DNA from 3 places in the Vibrio chaetopteri genome. Region 2 is predicted to be linked to each of the others. Evidence: predicted binding sites of a transcription regulator. Region 2 holds the regulator's gene; each other region holds the start of a gene.
What was found. Region 2 encodes CRP, which controls carbon source genes, mostly activating them, when cyclic AMP is high. Its sites were predicted from a motif close to TGTGANNNNNNTCACA; they were not measured.
Positions count from the first base shown of each region.

Region 1: the regulator CRP is predicted to act here: its motif matches at 6,723-6,738, upstream of mlc (sugar metabolism global transcriptional regulator Mlc).
Region 3: the regulator CRP is predicted to act here: its motif matches at 2,003-2,018, upstream of PG915_RS19085 (glycogen/starch/alpha-glucan phosphorylase).

Region 1 is NZ_CP115920.1:2,454,425-2,462,215, forward strand. Features, by position in the region: gene PG915_RS11065 (Y-family DNA polymerase) at 1-955, shown strand, start outside; gene PG915_RS11070 (error-prone DNA polymerase) at 988-4,071, shown strand; gene PG915_RS11075 (chemotaxis protein CheV) at 4,372-5,310, opposite strand; gene mlc (sugar metabolism global transcriptional regulator Mlc) at 5,430-6,647, opposite strand; gene PG915_RS11085 (patatin-like phospholipase family protein) at 6,908-7,791, opposite strand, start outside.
Region 2 is NZ_CP115920.1:531,624-539,414, forward strand. Features, by position in the region: gene astD (succinylglutamate-semialdehyde dehydrogenase) at 1-595, shown strand, start outside; gene PG915_RS02400 (DUF1338 domain-containing protein) at 606-1,397, shown strand; gene crp (cAMP-activated global transcriptional regulator CRP) at 1,664-2,296, opposite strand; gene PG915_RS02410 (phosphoribulokinase) at 2,539-3,408, opposite strand; gene PG915_RS02415 (YheU family protein) at 3,536-3,748, opposite strand; gene PG915_RS02420 (hydrolase) at 3,822-4,799, opposite strand; gene PG915_RS02425 (PLP-dependent aminotransferase family protein) at 4,796-6,184, opposite strand; gene PG915_RS02430 (LysE family translocator) at 6,313-6,909, shown strand; gene PG915_RS02435 (TIGR02444 family protein) at 6,899-7,378, opposite strand; gene PG915_RS02440 (ABC transporter ATP-binding protein) at 7,375-7,791, opposite strand, start outside.
Region 3 is NZ_CP115921.1:680,125-687,915, forward strand. Features, by position in the region: gene PG915_RS19085 (glycogen/starch/alpha-glucan phosphorylase) at 1-1,827, opposite strand, end outside; gene malT (HTH-type transcriptional regulator MalT) at 2,370-5,078, shown strand; gene PG915_RS19095 (hypothetical protein) at 5,165-5,641, opposite strand; gene PG915_RS19100 (Qnr family pentapeptide repeat protein) at 5,721-6,392, opposite strand; gene PG915_RS19105 (multidrug effflux MFS transporter) at 6,771-7,791, shown strand, end outside.

The sequences.
Region 1 (7,791 bases), 1.6 Mb from region 2:
CTGGATAGAATCCAACCGAGATAAGCTCAATGAGTCGCTCGCACGCTATCCACTGACCTGCTCTGAGCTGCCAACCAAGCAAGTCGAAAAATTGCAGCGCGTAGGAATCCAAACCATCCAAGATCTACTCGGGCTGCCACTCCCTGACATTGCCAAGCGCTTTGATATCGACTTAGTCAATTATACCGGCAGACTTACTGGGCAATTTAAACATCCCGTTGATTTCTATCATCCGCCAGAACATTTTCGTCAGTACTTGGAGCTGTTGTTTGATATCGAGAACATCGACTGGTTGCAGAAACCCTTAACACGCTTGTTCCGGCAATTGGAAGTGTTTCTTAAGCTAAGAGACAAGGTCGCATTTGAACTGTCACTGACGCTGCATCAACGTGATCACGGTGATAAATCGGTGAGCTTTCACTCGGCGCAAGGGGACTATCTTGCCGAAAAATGGCAGGCCTTATCAGCTCTTACTTTAGAAAGTATTCAATTAGACGGTGCGGTGAGTGGGTTAACTCTGAGCATAGTACGTGCCGATGAAGTGCAAGTGCATGAACACGATCTGTTTAGCGGAGTAAAAGGTCGTCAAACGGCGCTAGAGCTTATCTCCACACTACAAGCAAAGCTTGGGCAACACAGTGTCACCTCATTGAAGCTCACCGACGATCCAAGACCTGAATACGCAACCCAACCGAGCGCCCCAACCGCGACGGACTCGCCTAAGGTAAATGCTCACTTACCTATTAAGCTGCGTCCAAGTCTGCTGTTTAGCTCGCCAATGCCACTGGAGCAAAAAGTCAGTATCGTCGTTGGCCCTGAGCGTATTGTCAGCGGCTGGTGGGATGGCAACCCAGTAAAGCGTGATTACTATGTGGCACGCAGCGAGCAAGACCAATGGCTGTGGGTGTTTCGCACCGAAGACAAACAGTGGTTCATCCACGGGCAATTTAGTTAATCCTTAATTCGTTGATCAGTAGACCGTTAACCATGAAGTACGCTGAGCTTTTTTGTCAGAGCAATTTTTCCTTTCTTACCGGCGCCTCCCATGCTGAGGAGCTGGTGCTTCAGGCCGATTTTTTACAATACAGCGCCATCGCAATAACCGATGAATGCTCAGTTGCCGGAGTGGTGCGCGCTCACACAGCCATTAAGCAGCACGACTTATCGATTAAGCAGATTGTCGGCAGCATGTTTAGGCTCAATAGTGAGTGCCAATTTCTATTGCTATGCCCAAGTCGCGAGGCATACGCTGAGCTGTGCCGTATCATTACTAACGCAAGGCGTCGCTGTGAGAAAGGCGACTACCAACTCTCGGAATGGGACGTAATGTCGCTGCGTCACTGTCTGGTCATTTGGCTGCCTTGTGGTGATGAGTGCGACCTCAGATGGGGACGCTGGCTTGAGCAATACCACGCCCATAGGCTTTGGATTGGTGTACAGCGTCACCTTAATTCTCATGAGCATAAATACCTTACCCATTGTGAATCACTGGCCGTAGAACTGCAGCGCCCTATCACTGCCTGTGGTGGTGTATTGATGCACACCGCAACACGCTTGCCACTACAGCACACCTTAACCGCTATTAAGCTCAACACGTCTATCGATAAAGTATGTGGTCACTTACTGGTAAATACTGAGCGCAGCTTACGTCCTAAGGCCAAGCTGATTAAGCTGTATCGTGAAGAATGGCTAGAAGAGAGCATCTATATTGCCAGCCTATGTAAGTTCAACTTAAAAGAGCTCCAATATGAATACCCTAGCGAGCTGATCCCCAATGGCAAAACACCAATGGACTATTTAAGAGAGCTGGTCGAGCACGGTAAACGACTGCGCTTCCCTGAAGGGGTGTCTGCAGAGGTTGAGCAAACGATCGAGAAAGAGTTATTTCTTATTGAGGATCTTAAGTACCCTTTCTATTTTTTGACCATTCATGACATCGTCATGTTCGCTAAGCGACAAGGGATCCTTTATCAAGGTCGTGGCTCTGCGGCTAACTCGGTGGTCTGTTATTGTCTCGAAATTACCTCTGTCGATCCAAGACAGATCTCGGTACTTTTTGAGCGCTTTATTAGTAAAGAGCGTAATGAACCGCCTGATATTGATGTCGACTTTGAACACGAACGTCGCGAAGAAGTGATTCAATATATCTATCAAAAATATGGTCGTGAACGCGCAGCGCTAGCGGCTACGGTGATCTCTTACCGCTTTAAAAGTGCGGTACGCGATGTGGGTAAAGCGTTAGGCGTTAGTGAGACTCAGCTTGATTACTTTATCAAAAACATCAACCGCCGCGACCGCACACAAGGGTGGCAAGCGCAATTGGTCGAACTCGGACTAAAGCCGGACTCCCTAAAAGGGCAGCAATTTATTGAGCTCGTCAACGACATCACAGGCTTCCCTAGACATTTATCTCAACATGTCGGTGGCTTTGTGATTGCCTCAGGCCCTTTGTACGAGCTTGTGCCGGTAGAGAACGCTGCAATGGCTGAGCGCACCGTCATTCAGTGGGATAAAGATGACTTGGAAAGCTTAGGGCTACTTAAAGTCGATGTGCTCGCTTTAGGGATGCTCACAGCGATTCGTAAATGTTTTCAATTGGTTGAAAAGCATTATGGGCGAAAGCTGAGCATCGCCGACATTACGCGACTTCAAGACGACCCTAACGTCTACGGCATGCTTCAACGTGCTGATACTGTGGGCGTGTTTCAGATTGAATCTCGCGCGCAAATGAGCATGTTGCCACGTCTAAAACCGGCAACCTATTACGATCTTGTCATTCAAATTGCCATCGTTAGGCCGGGTCCCATTCAGGGTGATATGGTGCATCCGTTTCTTAAACGTCGTAATGGTGAAGAGCCCGTCTCTTATCCCTCAGAAGAAGTAAAAGCCGTACTCTCACGCACATTAGGCGTGCCGATTTTCCAAGAGCAAGTCATCAAACTGGCGATGGTCGCAGCAGGGTTTACCGGTGGTGAGGCTGATAAGCTGCGCCGCGCGATGGCAGCCTGGAAGAAGAATGGCAACTTGGCCAAATTTCGCCATAAATTAATCGACGGCATGCAGAAAAACGGCTATCAAATCGACTTTGCCGAGCGGTTGTTTGATCAGATCTGTGGCTTTGGTGAGTATGGCTTTCCAGAAAGTCATTCTGCGTCATTTGCAGTGCTGGCCTACTGCAGTGCTTGGCTGAAGTATTACTATCCTGAGGCCTTTTACACCTCACTGCTGAATAGCCTTCCTATGGGCTTCTATAGCGCTTCACAATTGATTCAAGACGCTAAACGACATCAGGTCGATATCGCGCCTGTCTGTGTCAATCGCTCGACGTATCATCACTATCTAAGAAAAAATGCCAAAGGGCTAACACTTCAGTTGGGGTTTAGGCAGGTCAATGGATTAAGTGAGCAGAGCATTCAAAAGCTTCTGCAGCATAGGCCACCAGAGGGCTTTCGAACCCCAACGCAAATCAAGCAACTAGGGCTCAATCGACGTGAACTGGAAACTCTGGCCTCAGCCAATGCTCTCCAGTGTATTTCAGGAGATCGCTACGCCACACGCTGGGCAATGATGGACAACTTAGATGATTTGCCACTCTTTCAGCACAGTGCTCAAGCACCATCAGCAGCTGCGGATCCGTTACCTTACAAGCCTTCTGCCATTGAAGATATGCTTGAAGATTTTTCATCCATGAATGTATCACTTAACAAGCACCCTATTGCCCTGCTCGATGAAGCAGGCAAACTTGGTCGCTTCACCCGAATGACAGAGTTGATAACCAAAGAGCATCAATCCCTGGTCACGGTAGTGGGTATGGTCACAGGTAAGCAATCTCCGGGAACGGCAGCTGGAGTCACCTTCTTCACATTAGAAGACGACACTGGGAATATTAACGTCGTAGTATGGCAAGCCACCGCTAGGGCACAAAAGCAAGCTTATCTCACCTCAAAGATCCTCAAGGTGAAAGGCATATTAGAACGTGAAGGCGAGGTAACGCATGTCATTGCAGGTCGGCTTATTGACATGACAGAGCAGTTAAGTGAGCTGAAAGTACAGTCTCGTGAGTTTCACTAATCCTGCACTTTTTACTGAAAGCAAAAATACAAAAGCGGGAACCGACGTTCCCGCTTTTTTAAATCGCTTGGATTATACATCCATTTTTACTGCCGCTTCCGTACGTCTTTTCTTCCATTCCTTGTAGATGAGTAAACTCAAAGTCATTAAGACCTTCGACGTTAACCATATCATTCTGATGGAACAACCTTTAGCTGGTAGTAAATTATATTGCGCGTATCTAAGAGTAACTCTCATTAGATATCGTCTAATTATAGACCAAACCTTACCGTATGTCGTGCTCTATTTTACAACGCAAAATTATAAATCGCGACGAATACGCTGCTGAACCACATCTACCAACAAGTCAGGCTGAAATTTAGAAATGAAACGATCGCACCCAACTTTCTCTACCATTGCATCGTTGAAGCTACCACTGAGAGAAGTATTTAAGGTGATAAACAGATCTTTCATACGCGGATCGCTTCTCACTTCATGTGTGAGTTTGTAGCCATCCATTTCTGGCATTTCGGCGTCGGTGATCATCATCAGAAGTTCGCTGCACACATCAATACCTTCATCACTCCACTGCTTGAGCAAGTTCAGTGCCATTAAACCATCAAAACACTCGATGATTTCCACACCAAGCTGAGCAAGCGTCGCTTTGACCTGATGACGAGCCGTTGATGAGTCATCAACAATCAATATTTTCTTACCAGCCAAGTGAGGCAATAGAGCGCGATCTAAGGTTTCTTCGGAAATGGCAATGTCGTAGTCGATGATCTCAGCCAAAACTTTTTCAACATCAATGATTTCAACCAGACTCACGCCATCCGCTTCTTCAACTTTAGTGATAGCGGTGAGGTAATTAGAACGTCCGACAGTGCGTGGCGGCGGTTGGATCTCAGTCCAAGCGGTATTAACGATATTCTTCACTTCACCGACTAGGAAGCCCTGAACGGTGCGATTGTATTCGGTGATAATAAGGTTTTGTACGGCTTCTTCCTGCAAGGTAGGAAAACCAATGGCACGACGCAGATCAATGACCGGCAGGGATTCACCACGAAGGGAGGCGACACCACGGATGCTGGGATGTGAACCAGGAAGCTGAGTTAAAGGAGGCAACTTAAGCACCTCTTTAACCTTAAAAACATTGATAGCAAAAGTCTGGCGACTGTTCAGCGTGAACATCAACAGCTCAAGTCTATTTTCACCCACCAATTGGGTACGCTGGTCAACAGAACTCAATACACTCGACATGAGGCTTCCTTGGCAAAAAACTATAACAATTTCTTATCTCATGTTATCGGCAGGGAGCACAAGAAGTTTACTGTCTGAACAAGCAAAAATATGACCGTCAGCAAAGAGTGTGAAAAGCGTTATCCTTCAATAACTTTCATTAACAACAGGCCATCATATAGGGCTTGTTTGACCAAGGCTGCACCTGGCATCGTCGCTTGCTTATAAAAGCGTGACTCGACCAATTTAAGATCTTCGGTATAAACCGGCAAACTTTGACTGGCAATACAGCGCTCGATCGCAGGATAAAGTATGTCTTTGGCTTGGTTGATGACGCCACCAATCAGTACCTTCTCTGGGTTGAACAGGTTAATCACAATCGCAATCGCACTGCCAAGGTGCTCGCCAAGCTTTTCAATCACATTGATAGCAAGAGCATCACCTTTTACTGCCGCTTCGCAAATCGCTTCTACCGATATCTCTTCGCATTCGGATAGTATCGATGCTTCACCTTTTGCCAGTCGCTGAGTGACTTCGTCGCGGATTGCCTGAGAGCTCGCGACCGTCTCAAGGCACCCAGTATTGCCACAATGACAATCCTTGCCTTGGCGATTGATCTGGATATGGCCTAGTTCGCCAATGTTACCGTGGCGCCCTTGCAATACTCGACCATCTAGGATGATACCCGCACCAAGACCATGGTGAATGGAAATCAGTACAGAGTTATCACAGTCCTGAGAATGCCCAAATAAGTTCTCAGCCAGGGCCCAAGCTCGGGTGTCGTTCGCCACAAAGACTGGCAATCCAGTTACTTTGAATATTTCTTCAGCAACATTAAGGTTCTTAACATTGTAATGAGGCATCTGCAGAACGATGCCCTTGTCAGAGTTCACTAACCCCGGAAGCGTAAGCGCGATGCTGGTGACACGATCGAGCTGCTCGCTGTAGCTTTCGAAAAAGTCTTCAATCTCATACAACAAACGAGCGAGCACGTCTTCTTGATCCATTTCATGAATTTCAATTTTGGTATCAATAAGAACATCGCCACCAAGCTCGTGCAGCGCAATAGATAGGTAACCACGACCTAGACGCATAGAGAGAAATTGCCAACCTTGATTATTGGTCTGTAAACCAACCGCAGGGCGGCCTCGGCTGGTTGCTTCTTGAACCGCCGTCTCATGAATTAGATGTGCTTGAATGAGTTCTCGCGTAATTTTTGTGATACTAGCAGGTGCTAAATCACTTAATTTAGATAGGTCGATACGCGAAATAGGCCCAAATTGGTCTATCAGTTTATACACACGACCAGCATTGATCTGCTTGATATGATCAATGTGCCCGGGTTGAGCCATGTACATTTTGAACTCCAAAAAACAACAACCTGTTAATTTTTTTACTTTGCGAAGTAATTGTGAAGCAGTTTATAAGATTGCCGTGACAAATATCACGCATATAGATGGATCTTTGGGGCACGTATCAAGTTACGCTCATAGGGTCTGTCACAGTTTGCGGTATAACTGTTCGATTATTAACCACCTGTTTTTAATGACTTGTTACGTTATATGGCACTTATTTAGCACCAATTAATAACTTGCGAATTTGTCAATACTCTAAGAGGTTAGCTGGCTTGGTGGGGTTGCCAGAGATCGGTATTGCTACTAAATAGTGCTTTGTGTCGTTTTGCAAAATTATAGCTTTCAACAAAACGGAAACCGGCGTCTAAACCAACTTGATAGTCGTGTAAAATGTCGTCGACATCACTAAGTAGCGACGATGTCTTAAGTGGCTGATCAGGCGCTATTTGCCAAATGAAACAATCATCCGGTGGAGTCTTTAAAAATTCACTGGTCAGCGAATACGTCTGATAGTGCACCATTAACATGTCGGCAAGTCCAGAATCAAAACGTTCTCCAAATAAGTGACTAAGGCGATAGATATCTCCAGCGCCAAACAGCCACCGTCCACCATTGATCAGCTTAAGGTGCTCAGCGTGCTTTAATGTGTCAGCCTTTGCCTGACGACTTTCAAAAAAAGAGCCCCAGTCATTTGACCACTGCTCGACTTTATCTTGCCATTGCAACTGCAAGTTGTTTAACGAATCTCTTAGCCAAGTGGGTGATTCTGTCGCGACGGGTTCATCCTCTACAAGCTTGGGTTCTTCGGTAACATACTGCTCGGTTCGAATAACGATAATACTCCGACACTCTTGTCGCCACGCTTGCTGAACAGGGATGGAAGCCGAGACTCCTCCATCAATAAACTCATTTCCTTGATGGGCAACGGTGCCTTCAAACAATGTAGGGATGGCGCTAGTGGCCATCAATACTTGATACCAATCCTCTTGCAGCATAGGCAGGTAATGATCTTTTAACGTATTCACGTCGGTGGTCGCCGCAAAAGCGCGCCGATGCCCCACTACTCGTCGCCCCATATCGATATCGAGTTTGTATGGATAATCACAAATCTTATCCAGCGCCCATTTAAGGTTGAGATATTGCTTGC
Region 2 (7,791 bases):
TGGTGAAAAAGGTGATCAACTAGTAGAAAGCCTAGTGTCTGCTATTAATAAGATCCGTATCGATGAGCCGTTTGCACAGCCTGCGCCATTTATGGGCCCGCAGATCTCAGAGCAGGCCGCTGACCATATTATTGCAGCGCAAGCTGAGTTGGTGAAGCTAGGCGGTAAGAGCCTAGTAGAAGCAAAACGCTTGAAAGCCGCCTTCGTGACGCCAGCACTGTTAGATGCCACTGATATCGATGAGCTTCCTGATGAAGAGTACTTTGGGCCGCTGCTACAACTGGTGCGCTACGAAACTCTTGAACAAGCGGTAGAGCTGTCCAACGATACCCGATTTGGTTTGTCGGCAGGGCTTATCTCAGAGCGTGATGAGGAGTGGCAATATTTCACAGACCACATTCGAGCAGGCATTGTAAACCGCAACCGTCAGCTTACAGGAGCCAGTGGTGATGCGCCGTTTGGCGGTCCGGGCGCGTCTGGCAACCTTCGTCCAAGTGCGTTTTATGCAGCAGATTACTGCGCTTACCCTATGGCATCAATGGAGGGCGATAACACCGTTCTTCCTGCGACTTTAAGCCCTGGCATCGAACTATAAGGAGCGTGCTATGACTGTTGACGCGCTATTTGGCCACTTGTGGCAAGACTATATCACTCGCCTGTGCCCATCGGCACATAAGGTGCACGACTTGCTTAGAGAAGATGAGTCGCTTATCAATGACCATATTGCGCTGCGAACCTTTAATGTCGCGCCACTGGGTATCGACACAATAGCTAAGCCGTTTCTAGATCTTGGTTACGAGGTCAGTGGCCATTACGACTTTGAAGCCAAAAAGCTGACTGCGATACACCTAGAACATAGCGATGCTTTGCTTCCTAAGGTGTTTATCAGCGAGTTGCGAGTAGAAGAGTGCTCTCAATCGCTTCAAGATATCGTGGCTAAGTTAGTGGCACAGGTGGACAGCGCCAAGCTTTCCTCTGCTGAGTTCTTATATGGTGGCCGTTTGTGGGACTTAAGCTATCAAGACTTACAAATGTTGGCACAAGAAAGTGAGTATGCCTCATGGCTTGCTGCTCACGGTTATGGCGCCAATCACTTCACGGTGAGCGTGAATCAGCTTGACTGCTTTGCCGAAGTAGTTGAGGTCAATCAGCACCTTCGTGATGCTGGGTTTGCGATTAATGAATCGGGCGGGGAAGTGAAAGGCTCACCAGAGGTGCTGCTAGAGCAATCCTCGACCATGGCAGACAAAGTGTCCGTGGCATTTACTGATGGTGATCAGTTGATTCCAGGTGGCTTCTATGAGTTTGCTAAACGTTACCAGCTAGCCGATGGCAGTTACTACCAAGGCTTTGTCGCGGCATCTGCGGACAAAATCTTTGAGAGTACGCATCAGTAACGATAAACCCTACAGCGCCGTCATTGCACTGGCCAGGCCTCTACGCAGAGATGACGGAGGAACAACAGCTCACGTCATTCCTGCGTAGGCAGGAATCTACTTGAGCTTGGGACGCGCTAAAAGAAGACCCCCTGCCTGCGTAGGGGTGACGACTATTTGGGGTTAGGGTGATATCTCAAGGCTCGTCATTCCTGCGCAGGGGTGACGATAAATTTGAAACAAAAAAAGCCACCCGAGGGTGGCTTTTTAAATCTTGTTACGTGCTCTTAGCGAGTACCGTAAACCACGATTGTCTTACCGTGGGCAGAAATTAGGTTCTGCTCTTCTAGCATCTTAAGAATACGACCTACTGTTTCGCGAGAACAACCAACGATTTGGCCAATCTCTTGACGAGTGATCTTGATTTGCATGCCGTCTGGATGAGTCATTGCATCAGGTTGTTTCGCTAGGTTAAGTAGCGTCTGTGCAATACGACCCGTTACGTCTAGGAATGCTAGGTCACCTACTTTTTGGCTAGTCACTTGTAGACGACTTGCCATCTGAGCAGATAAGCGCATTAGAATGTCTGGGTTAACTTGGATAAGCTGACGGAACTTCTTGAATGAGATTTCCGCAACTTCACAAGGTGATTTTGCTCGTACCCATGCCGTACGTTCTTGGTCCTCTTCGAACAAGCCAAGTTCACCGATGAAGTCACCTTGGTTTAGGTAAGACAAGATCATCTCTTTGCCTTCTTCATCTTTAATCAGTACCGCTACAGAGCCTTTGACGATGTAGTAAAGCGTTTCTGCTTTCTCGCCCGCATGAATAAGCGTGCTCTTTGATGGGTACTTGTGAATGTGGCAGTGTGAAAGGAACCACTCTAACGTTGGGTCGGTTTGAGGTTTACCTAGAACCATATATCTTACTTCCTCTGCAGGGTATGCTTGCTGCTTTCCATATTTGTTAGCAAGCCCGTTGGTTAAGACCTACTAGCATAAAAGCACTTTGAAGATGGCGCAAGCGATCTTCTATTTCCTAGAAATAGTATCCTTTTTTGCGCCGCTTTTCTTGATTTTAATCGTGTCAAAAGCGTATTTATCTATACAAAACTGTGCACATGATCACGATACAAAAAACAGGCTGATTTGGCTCACATTTCCTAACCTATTTTTCCCGTTTCTATAAGTTGCTGAAGTATTGGTCTGACGATTAGCTCCATCGCAAAACTCATCTTACCGCCCGGCACTACGATGGTGTTGTGACGTGACATGAACGAACCATCAATCATCGCTAGTAAGTACGGGAAGTCGACATTCTTGATACCACGTAAGCGAATCACCACAAAACTCTCATCCAAACTCGGAATGCCTTTCGCATTGAGCGGGTTTGAAGTGTCCACGGTTGGGACGCGCTGGAAGTTAATGTGTGTGCGTGAAAATTGCGGTGTAATGTAGCTTAAGTAGTCGTCCATCGAGCGAACAATTGAGTCAGTAACCGCTTCTCGAGAGTGACCACGATCGCGGGTGTCTCGTACGAATTTTTGGATCCACTCGAGGTTAACGATAGGCACCATGCCGATAAGCAGGTCAACGTGCTGCGCAGCATTGACATCGCCATCTACAACGCCGCCGTGTAGGCCTTCATAAAACAGCACATCGCTATTCTCTGGCAGGTCTTGCCATGGAGTGAAGGTGCCTGGCATTTGATTATAAGGCACGGCCTCATCGAAGGTGTGTAGGTAGCGGCGGAACTGGCCAGTACCATTTTGCCCATAGTTGCGAAAAAACTCTTCAAGCGCAGGGAAGTCGTTCGCTTGGGGGCCAAAGTAGCTGATGTGTTTACCTTGATCTTTGGCTTTGCGGATCTCGATGTCCATCTCTGGGCGAGTAAAACGGTGAAAGCTATCACCTTCAATAAATGCAGGCTTGACGCTCATCATGTTGAACATCTTGCGAAATGCTTCTGACGTTGTGGTGGTTCCAGCTCCAGAGGAGCCCGTTACAGCAATGATCGGGTGTTTTGCTGACATGACACTTCCTGTGTATTTGTAATTGTCGTTATAAATTTGCTAACTCACATAAGGAGTTAGACCTTGTAGGCCAATTTCAGTTCAATAGCCTTTCAATATAGCAGCTACTTGCGCAGCTACCGAAAAATTACAGCGAGCGACGCGATTTAATGTCGACGGTTTCGTGCAGTTCAGAGAAAACGATGACGGCCTCACCGCTTTCGAGCTGGCTACGAACATGGCGAACTTTATCATCTAGCGATATTTCCGACTCACCATAGTCGGTGCCTTCGCGCAGCACGAACTCTTTAATAAGGTTATCTAGCGTGTCTGCGTCAATCTGTTGCCATGGGATGATCATAAATACCTCTCAATTCTATGACCGCAGGATTATAGCACTGCTGATTCACAAAGGGATCTATCGCTGTTTTTGGCTAGTCAATAAAGTGTCGGTAGTAGCTTGGTAAGCTCTCTTCTAACCAAAAGCGCGGGCGTCGCAAACTACCCGTCATAAAGCCGACATGACCACCTCGATCAAGCAGTTGGTAATTGATATGGCTTGGAAGACTAAAAGTTGGAATGACCTCGTGTGTCATAAAGGGGTCATCCTTGGCATGAATAAACTGAGTCGGTACGGTGATTTCTCTTAGGCGAGGTAGCCCAGAGCAGCGCTGATAGTAGTCGTCGGCATTTTTAAATCCATGCAGCGGAGCAGTGATCAAATCATCGAACTCGTAAAGCTTTTTCATGTTCTTAATGCGCTCTTCGGTCAGTCCGAGGACTTCGCTTAGCAGATGAAGTTTGTTGAGCGCATTCTTTTTCATCGAACTGAGCAGGTAAGAGCGATAGACCTTAGAGAAGCCTTGTTCAATACGTCTAGCACACGCTGCCAAGTCGAGTGGCGCAGAGATGACGGTTGCGCCATCGAGCTTAGTATCATCGCCGTAGTGAGCGAGATAGTTGGTGAGCATATTGCCGCCAAGGGAAATGCCTACGGCAACCTTTCTACTATTTGGGTAACGATGATCCAAAAGCTCAATGAACTGTCTCGCATCACCAATCTCACCGGAATGATAAGCTCTGGCAAGTCGGTTCGGGTTTGGCCCACAGCCGCGAAAGTGCATCATGACCGACAGCCAGCCCTGCTTAGCAAATGCGTGCATTAGCCCGTTGGCATAAGGGCTGTGAAAGCAGCCTTCTAAGCCATGAAATAGAACAAACACAGGTTTGTTTTGGGCACTTTGTCTATGGGGATCTTCACTCCACGCGAGCTCGACAAAGTCGCCATCTGGGGTATCCAGGGTTTCCCATATCGGCTCAAATAACGCTTTGCGTCGTACAAAGCGTGGGATCAGCGTCTGGACGTGTGGATTGGCTAGCCCTTTGGCGGCGATAAAGTGTTTGCTGCTCATAACGTAAATTCACTTACGGGATTGGATTGCAATAGTGCTTTTAGAGTATCTACGCCTAATTGTAGCTGCTCGATCGTTTGTGGCGAGCTCAGCGATAGACGTACCGCAGGCGCTACCGAGCCACCAGGAGGTGCAAACAGCTCGCCCGATTTGACGACAACCCCTTGCTCTGAGGCTCTACTAACAAACTCACTCAGCCGCCAGTGCTCAGGTAGGGTTAGCCAAACGTGAAAGCCGCCTTGTTGATAACGAAGGTCAAACTCGCCTAGCGTGTCTACCGCGATGGCAATACGCTTTTTCATTTCGCTGTGGATGATAGTGAGGTTTCGCTCTGCATCACCAGAGAGCAGCATTTCACAGGTTAGGGCAGTGAGTAGAGGGCTTATCATCCAGCTGTGGTTTTGCAGTGTCATCACCAGATGTTGATGAAGCTTTTCCGGGGCGCTCATATAGCCCACCCGTAGACCGGGTGCGAGACATTTCGAGAAAGCACCAATATGGATAACGCGCTCAGGCGCGAAGTTAACCATGGGAGCCGGGGCTTTTTCTATCAGCAGGCCGTTGATCTCATCTTCAATCACGTAGACATCATAAGACTCACAGATGCGCAAGATATCGCGGCGGCGCTCTTCAGACATAATGGCAGTGGTAGGGTTTTGCAGCGTTGGCGTTAAGTAGATAAATCGCGGCGAGTAGCGCTGGCAGCATACCTCCAACGATTCTGGCGTTATGCCAAATTCATCCATGTCCACGCCTTTGAGCGTCAATTGATTCTGACGTGCCAAACTAATCACACCCGGGTAGGTGTACTTTTCGACCAAGACGGTATCGCCCGCACGAGTGAAGGTGTCGAGTACCATCTGAATCGCATGCTGCGCGCCTGAACTAAATAGCATCCTATGTGCGGGAAGTTTGATGCCTTTATTATTGAGCCAATTGGCGACTATGGTTCGGTGAGCATCCAGTCCGGCGGGGGGGTGATAGAGCATCAATTGGTTGAGGTGCGAGTTCGAGCTTGAGATGCGCTGCATAGCTTGTTTTAGCATATCGCTTCTGTCGAGCAGAGGCGGAATATTATAACCAAAGTTCATTTCACCTTGCGCCACCGTGCTTTGCTCGAATACCCAGCTGGGTTTATTGGTATCAGAGACATAGGTGCCAGCACCGACTTTTGCTTCCACCAAGCCCCTTCGTTCTACTTCCGCATAGGCTCGGGTAATCGTTCCTACCGTGACACCGAGCTTATCTGCAAGCCAACGGTGAGTGGGTAGTTTACTGTTTGCTTTGAGAGCGCCATCTTCGATCATTGTGGCGATCTGATCAGCGATCTGTTTGTAGATCGGCGCTGGATCTTGCTTGAATACTGTAATCGTCTCGATTGTCATGGTGACAATAAACCCTTTGCGTCTGCTGTATGGCTTTGTTAGGGTTATTTTGTGCTCGAATTAACAATAAATCAACGTATTTATGGAAATTGTATCGATACAATTTTTATCATAGAGGGAGAAAAGGGATGGATTGGTCATTTTTGCTATCAGTGGCATTGTTTGCCGTGGTCATGACGGGGACACCGGGTCCTAACAATGTCATGTTAACTGCGTCGGGTGCTAACTTTGGCTATGTTAGATCGATCCCGCACTTTGTTGGGATTGGTCTCGGTCTGATCAGCTTGATCTTATTGAATGGCGCAGGTCTCGGCGTGATCTTCCAGACTTACCCGATGGTTCAGGAAGTTCTTAAATGGCTGGGTAGCGCGTATTTGCTGTATTTGGCTTGGCGAATTCTGACCGCAGGGATCAATAAGGGAGAATCTGATAGTAAAGCCAAACCTATGACCTGCTTTGAAGCCATGACATTTCAATACTTGAATCCAAAAGCTTGGGTGATGTCGGTAACCGCCGTGAGTTCATTTGCATTGAGCGGTGACTACTATTGGTGGTCGCTGGTGGGGATCTCGGTGATCTTTTTGCTTGTTCAGATACAAACGTCGTCGGTATGGGTGGGGTTTGGCACCTTTATCCGCCGCTGGCTGGCAACACCTACTGCATGGCGCCGCTTTAACTCCAGTATGGCGCTGCTTACTGCATCATGTGTGGTGTTTATTTGGTAGCGAGTTCGCTGACTGGCTTGGAGAAAATAAGCCCGAGGTGCTCAGCGCCAAGTTGGCGACAGTAGCCGAGTACAAGTGCCTCATCCTGTTTGGGGCTGAGCGTTAACGCATTAATGCAATCAACAAGGTCGGATTGCTGTTGCTTCTCAAGGCTGAGTTCAAACTCAAGTGCTTCACGATATAAACTATCAACCACACTGTGCTTGAGCTGACGGCGAATATCGCGAAATTGATGTAGCAGTTTTTCAGTGCGACCGAGGCAGGATTGGACGTGATGCCAATCCTCGGCGTTGAAGCGAAGTGCCTGTTCGTCTAGGCACTTCAGTAGCAACAGCAAATTGACGTTGCCGTGGTAGTGATTTTGCAGATTTAAGCACGCCTCTTTTACCTCTCGCACCCCGTAGTACTGCAGGCTGAACTGCCATAGGTGCTCTAGAGTGAGATTTGAAGATGCGTGCTCGCGGGTCATGATTGATTGAATTCCTGTTCCATCTGCTCAAGAACTTCTTGCTGCACCATCCAGTCCATTTCGACTTCTTCAAGTTCGGATTTGCTGGAGGCTTGTTTGGCAAGTACTTCATTAAGTTTAGCTTTATTTTCCGCATCATACAGAGAAGTATCAGACAATTGCTCCTCTGCCTCAGCGATGAGGGCGGATAACTTATCCATTTTTTCCTCAAGCTTTGTCAGTGTTTTGCGAATTGGCGCGGTTTGCTTACGAAACTCGGCGTCTTTGCGTTTTTGCTCTTTCTTAGCGGCTGCACTGTTATTTGAGGCTTTATCTGGCTCATTGGCTTGAGCCTCTTTACGCTCAATTTTTTGCTGCTCTGTCAGCCACTTATAGTAGTCAACGAGGTCGCCATTAAATGGCGCTACCTGACG
Region 3 (7,791 bases), on a different replicon from region 2:
CTTGTTAATCGCAAAGATGATCTCTTTCGCTAGGTGGTAACCCGGTGCAGCTTTAGAGCCGAAGAATACAACGCGTGGCGTCATATCAAATGTTGGGTCATTCAATAAACGGTGGTACAGAGACAACACGTGTAGCAAATCAAGCTGCTGGCGCTTGTACTCGTGTAGGCGCTTGATCATCACATCAAAGATAGCATTCGTATCTAGCTCGATACCCATGTTCGCTTTAACCCAGTCAGCTAGACGCTGTTTGTTCTGCTTCTTAACAGCCATGTAGTCTTTCTGGAACTTAGCGTCATCAGCGAATTTCGCGATACCTTCCAGCTGCTCAAGCTTAGCTGGCCACTCAGAACCAATCTTCTCAGTGATAAGAGCCGATAGACCTGGGTTACAGAACTTCAACCAACGACGTGGTGTCACACCGTTCGTTACATTATGTAGACGAGTTGGGTACATCTCGTGGAATTCAGGGAACAGATCTGTTTTCACTAGCTGAGAGTGAAGTGCTGCTACACCGTTCACTGCGTATGAACCGATAACACATAGGTTAGCCATACGAACCATGCGGTGGAAACCTTCTTGGATGATAGAAAGCTTCGCTTGTTTCTCACCATCACCAGGCCACATTGCACGTACTTCTTGTAGGAAGCGGTGGTTGATTTCAAAGATGATTTCCATGTGACGTGGAAGTAGACGCTGGATTAGCGACTCAGACCAAGTCTCTAGTGCTTCTGGAAGTAGAGTGTGGTTTGTGTATGCGAAAGTCTTAGAAGAAATCGCCCACGCCTCATCCCAGCTCAAACCTTTCTCATCTAGAAGGATGCGCATGAGTTCAGGGATAGCAATGGTTGGGTGCGTATCGTTAAGCTGAATGGTTTCTTGCTTAGGAAGATCCGCTAGCGTGTAACCTGCTGCTTCGTGACGACGTAGGATGTCACGTACAGACGCCGCTGAGTGGAAGTACTGCTGCATTAGACGCAGAGTCTTACCTTTCTCGTGGTTATCGTTCGGGTATAGAACCTTAGTGATGTTACCCGCATCGATTAGCGCGTGCTGTGCTTCGAAGTAATCACCGTTGTTGAAGCTCTCTAGAGAGAATGGAGCAATTGCCTGACATTCCCAAAGACGCAGTGGGTAAACTGTATCTGACTCGTAACCAACAATTGGAAGATCCCAAGGCATTGCTTTTACAGACATACCAGGAACCCATTGACGTACTTCTTTGCCATCAACGTTTACAACTTCAACGTGACCAAAGAAACCAATCTCTTGTGCAAGCTCTGGACGAGCGACTTCCCACGGGTAGCCTTCAACAGCACGCCATGCATCAGGCGCTTCTTTTTGACGACCATCTTCGAATGACTGCTTGAATAGACCGTATTCGTAGTGAAGACCGTAGCCTACAGTTGGGAATTCTTGAGCTGCACATGAATCCATGAAACATGCTGCTAGACGACCTAGACCACCGTTACCAAGTGATGGGTCACGCTCTTCTTCTAGAAGGTCAGTTAGGTTGTGACCTAGTTCAGCCATTGCATCTGTAACTTGCTCGTACAGACCCATGCTGATTAGGTTGTTACCTGTTAGACGACCGATTAGGAATTCTAGAGATAGGTAGTTAACACTTTTCGCGCCCTTGATGCGCTCGTCCGCTTCAGTTTCAAGCAGGTCAAAAGTCGTTAGCTCAGCAAGCGCACGACCCATTGCTAGATACCACTGACGTTCTGTCGCAGTTTCTACTGTCGTTGCATACGTTGCTGATAGGTGTTTTTTAACACTTTCTTGGAAAGAAGCTTTATCAAATTTTTTCTGTTGCGCAGGTTTCATTACGAAATCTCACTTTCAAGTTTTATCCATCTGTCACATATCGTGCATGGTGACGTATCCATAAACATCCTCCTAAGTCCGACTCCCTGGAGGATGAGTGAGGAGGGCGTAGAGGGCGTACTCCCCTCCACTTAGTGATCGATCTCCCATTCCGCTCTCTGATTCGGTTTTTTCTGGTGATTGCGATCACGCCAAGCTCAGTTTTTAATCTAGCCACGAACTAAGAAAGAAATACTATCCGGCGGATAACTAATTACAAAAATTGTTGTGAAGATCACAGTTACTCGCAAAAAAGAATCAAAATTTCCCAAAATTTTGTATACATGGCAGACCAATCCCCCCTTCCACACCAAGGGTATAGTGACAAAGATCACAAATACGAGGCGTAGTCGAGGGATTGGCCATACAATAATCAAAACCGAGCGCTTGATCAAAAACTGTATAACCTACTGTTTTATATCTTCGAGCTGGCTCAACAAAGCTGTGGTAAACACGCCCTCCACCCCAAGGGCATTGAAAATAATAATCGTAGGAAATAACTCATGTGGATTCCTTCAAAGTTGACTCGACCTGGCCGCTTACACAATGCCATTGTTCGTCCTCGAGTTTTAGACCTGCTTGCACAGGCGCCTTTCTATAAACTGGTATTATTTCGCTCGCCAGCCGGTTACGGCAAAACCACCATGGCCGCTCAATGGCTATCGGACAAACCTCATGTAGGTTGGTACAGCATTGATGAAAGTGATAACGACCCATTTCGCTTCGTCAACTACCTGCTGCAAGCCATCAACAAAGCCACCAGCAACAGTTGCCCAAATGCGCAAAAGTTGGCAGAGCGCCGACAGTTTTCTTCTTTGCATTCCCTGTTTAGCGAGGTGTTCGCTGAACTAACCAGCTACCACCATGAGTGTTATATCGTTCTGGATGACTACCACCTCATCAGCGATGAAGACATCCATGAAGCAATGCGCTTTTTCCTAAAGCACATGCCAGACAACATTACTTTGGTCGTCACCAGCCGAGGTAACCCACCACTGGGTACAGCGAACCTGCGCGTTCGCGATCTCATGATTGAAATTGGTAACGAGTTGCTTGCCTTCGATACTGAAGAAACCACGCGATTCTTTAGCCAGCGCCTTGCCAGTGAGATCGATAACGAAACCGCGAATACGCTTCGCACCTATGTGGAAGGCTGGCCATCGGCACTGCAGCTTTTCGCCCTTCAAGCACAACATCAAAAGCGCACACTGGCCCAATCGGTAGAGACTATCTCTCAGTTTAATCACGCACACCTTTGGGACTACCTTGTTGAAGAAGTGTTTGATCTACTTGATAAAGAAACCCGCCATTTCTTAATGCAGTGCTCGGTGCTTGATCACTTCAATGACAACTTAGTCACCGCACTGACCAAACGTGACGATGCACTCAGTATGATCGAGTCACTCAACCGCTTTGGTCTGTTCATCTATCCATTAGAGGGAGAGAACAACTGGTTTAGGTTCCATAACCTATTTGCTGAGTTCTTATCGCACGAACGTAAAGCACGAATTCCACAGCAAGAGCACGACTTACACCTAGCCGCGGCTAACGCTTGGCTAGAACAGAAAGTCCCTCACCAAGCACTACGCCACGCGCGCCTTGCTAACAACGCAGATTTGGTGGCGAGTATCTTGCTGGAGTTTGGCTGGAAGATGTTTAACCACGGTGAATTAACCACCCTGGAAGATGCCATTGGTGTGTTAAGTGCTGATCAGCTTTACAGTCAGCCGAAGCTATGTGTATTGCAAGCTTGGTTGGCACAGAGCCAACACCGATACAATGAAGTGGGCGAGCTGATTGCCAAAGCCGGTGAAGAAATGGCCGCGCGCAAAGTCAATTTGAGCAAAAAAGAAGAAGGCGAATTCCACGCGCTTCGTGCTCAGGTGGCAATCAACCAAAACTCACCAGACCAAGCCATCGAGCTGGCTGAACTCGCACTGAGCGAGCTCGACCATTCGGAATATCGCAGTCGTATTGTCGCTACCTCAGTCGTTGGTGAGGTGAACCACGTGATTGGTAATCTCAGCCGCGCACTGTCGATGATGCAGCAGACTGAAAAGCTGGCGCGTCAATATCACGTGTATCATCAAGCCTTGTGGGCGCAGCTACAACAAAGTGAAATCTTGATCGCTCAAGGTTATGTACAAGCCGCGTTCGAGATCCAAGAAAGCGCCTTTAAACTCATTGAAGAGCAGCAACTGCACCAAGTCCCACTGCACGAGTTTCTATTGCGCGTTCGTGCACAAGTGCTTTGGTGTTGGAATCGCCTTGATGAGGCCGAAGAGTGTGCTTACAAGGGCATTGACGTACTGGGTAACATCGACCCAAGTAAACATCTGCACAGCTACTCCATGATTGCGCGTATTGCTATCGGTCGTGGTGAGCTAGACAAAGCCTCGAAGGTGATTGAGCAAATTCAACACCTCATCAAACAATCTACCTATCACGTTGATTGGACGGCGAATGCTTCATTGTCATTACTGCTGTACTGGCAAGCACGAAACGACATGGAATCGATTGAACAGTGGCTAGAAACCGCTACTCGTCCAGACGAAGCATGCAATCACTTCTCTCAGTTGCAGTGGCGCAATATTGCCCGTGCGCAGATTCAGTTGGGACAGTATGATCAAGCGCAAAGCACGCTGAACTTCCTAGAGCAAGAAGCGAGTAAGCATCAATTGGTGACCGATCGCAATCGTAACCTGATTGTCGAAGCGATCCTCAATGTGCACAGCAAGAATGAAGACCAGGCCAAACAACTTCTGAAAGAAGCGTTAGTACTGACTAACCAAACAGGCATGATTGGCAACTTCCTGATTGATGGCGCAACCATTGGGCACTTGCTGGCCAATCTAGTGTCGAAGTCCGATCTTGGCGATCTTGAGCGTCACCGTGCTCAACTGCTAATGAAAGACATCAACACCACTCAGCGTAGCCGCTCAGTGCACTTTAACGAAGAGTTTGTTGAGAAGCTGGTCAACCACCCGAACATCCCTGAGTTAGTACGCACTAGCCCACTGACCCAGCGTGAATGGCAGGTTCTAGGGTTGATTTACTCTGGATTCAGCAACGAGCAAATTGCTCAAGAGTTGGATGTTGCAGGCACAACGATTAAAACCCACATTCGTAACCTGTACCAAAAGCTCAACATTGCTAACCGTAAAGAGGCGATCAGCACCGCCGAGAACTTGTTGCAGTTGATGGGTTACTAGTTCAAGATTATCAACCAAAAACAAAGCCCGAAAGTCTCAGACGCTCGGGCTTTTCACTTATCAAACTTACCTAACTCAAAACCCAACTAACTTGCACGTCGAGTACACTGAGTGTGTTCACCCGTCACTTCTTTGAGTGTCATGGTGGTCGCCGACAGCTCAAGCACTTCGGTAGTCAGTTGTTGATACTCTCGTAGTGCCTCTGCCAATGGCTCAGATAGCTCATTACCGTTGGCGTTGGCTGTCGCCATGCTAAGCACCTCAAAGTGCTCGGTCAGTGTTGTCCCGTCAAGTTGCCATGAGCCCCCTGTAACCAGTTCAACCTTAACCGCTCCCTTGCCTGTCGTCACAGGATAATTTAGGAACACCCGACCACTAAACTCACCATTCTCTCCATATGCGACATGCACCTTGGATTTGATGTCCGTTAGCTTGTATTCGCACTGCCACGCTCCGGCGATGTTCTGTGACGTAATAGCAAGCGACTGCTTAGCCTCGCTTTCTGGCTGACTGCAACCTATTACCGTCAGCGCGGCGATAGCCGCGACGATCACTCTTTTCATACTACATCCTTATACTGGACTGATTGTCACTATAATTGTAGTTAATCCATTGTTTATTGGCTGATTTGCTTCAAGGCTTTTAGGCTGGCATCACAATTAAACCGAGCGGTTCGAGCAACTGGGCTTGCTGCCAATCACAGATCTTTACACCGGTTAAATCGATGCGCCTTGGATCGAGTCCCTCTAGATCCACATGGCATAGATCGGCACCTTGGAGGCGACATTGATCCCAGCAATCAGGCGAAAATACGCCGCGACTTAAATCGGAACCTTTCAGCGACGCACCTTGCAAATTTGCGCCAATCCAACGATTCTCAAACAAATCACATTTCTCAATGACTTGACGCTCAAAATTGGTGTAAGACAAGTTACAACCAGTAATGAACACCGAGCAAAAATACATGGTATGGCTGACTTGATTGGCAAATCTCGCCCTCGCAAAATTAGCACCTTTGAGGTCACACTCTCTAAACTCGGCTCCAAAACACTCCGCTCCCTCAAAATTGCTCATCGCCAACTGACAGTTCTTGAAACTGGCATCCTTGAGGTTAGCGTAATCGAAGTGACAGCCTTCCAAGTCGCTACGATCAATAAACTTACAATGCTCGAAGCTCGCATCAGATAAGTCAGCACGAGAAAAGTCACATTGGTAGAACTGGCAGTTGGAAAACGAAGACTGCGATAAATCCTGCCGTGAAAAGTCGTGTTGATGAAAGGTTTTGTCTTGGTAGTGCGAATTACTTTGATACATAGTTTCTCGATATATGTGCTGCTGCCCCAAAAGGCACTGTGTTCCTCACGATTGGTTTACGGAGCATAACATTGAGGGCAACCTGAAACTAATAATAAATACCCATTAAAAACAACAATTTAAACACAAGCAAAATAGCGAATTTAAGGGGTCATTTCAGCATGCTAACCCCAACAAACTTCGATGAGCGCACGCTCATATCAAAAAAATAATTTAGAGCCGGAGAGAGCGATAGATAAGCTTTCCAATACGTTAGTTGACTTAACAATGAATAACGATAGAATTGGTTGACTTAGTCAACTAAATTCCTTTCACAGCCTTAGTTGACGCATGCGTTCTATCGCTCTTAAATATATTCTCAACTTGAAGGATTTAAGCTTGAAACAACCTCAACCCGTGCTGGGATCAAAAGGAACCCTATTTTTCCTCGTTATTATCAGCGCCTTTCCCCCTCTGACGATTGATTTGTACCTGCCTGCCCTGCCTACTATGGTCGATGTCTTTAATACCACCGAGTCCATGGTCAACCTGACATTAAGTAGCTATTTCATCACCTACGCCGTTGGTCTTCTGTTTTGGGGACCACTGAGTGAAAAGTTTGGCCGCAAGCCCATTTTGCTGGTTGGTATTGGTAGCTATATGCTGGCCAGTATTCTGTGTGCGTTTTCTGGCAGCATTGAACACCTTATCGCCTCACGCGTTGTGCAAGCCTTTGCTGGAAGCGCCATCACCGTGGTATCGACCGCCATCGTTAAAGATATGTTCGAAGGCCGCGAGCGCGAGCGCATTATGGCCACCATTATGTCGCTAGTGATCATCGCTCCTATGGTAGCGCCCGTATTAGGGGCATTTTTGCTGCAAATCGCCTCTTGGCGAATGATGTTTGTTACGCTCGCGATTTTTGGTGCATGTGCATCACTGTTAGCGTTTTGCTACAAAGAGACCTTAGAAAGCCGCTACACAGGTTCATTAGTGCGATCTTGGACTCGTCTTGGTGTCGTGATTCAAAACCCGCGCTTTGTGATTCTGTTGTGCATTTTTTCTATCGCACCTATGGCTTTGATGGGTTTTCTCGCGGCGGGTTCTTACATCTACATCAACGGGTTTGGTCTAACCGAACAGCAGTTTAGCTATTTCTTCTCGTTCAATGCCATCGTCGCCTCTTTTGGCCCAACCATTTATATGAAGCTTTCACGCCACATCGCGGTGCAGAACGTCATCTCAGGATGCTTTGCTGTATTGGTTGCCGTTGGTGTTATGACACTTACCTTCGGTGATACGTCTCCATGGGCATTCGCGCTACTTTGCGCCCCTGCAACGCTCATGGTAATTATGATGCGTGTTCCAGCGACCAACCTAATGCTTGATCAACAAGACAAAGACACCGGCTCCGCTGTCG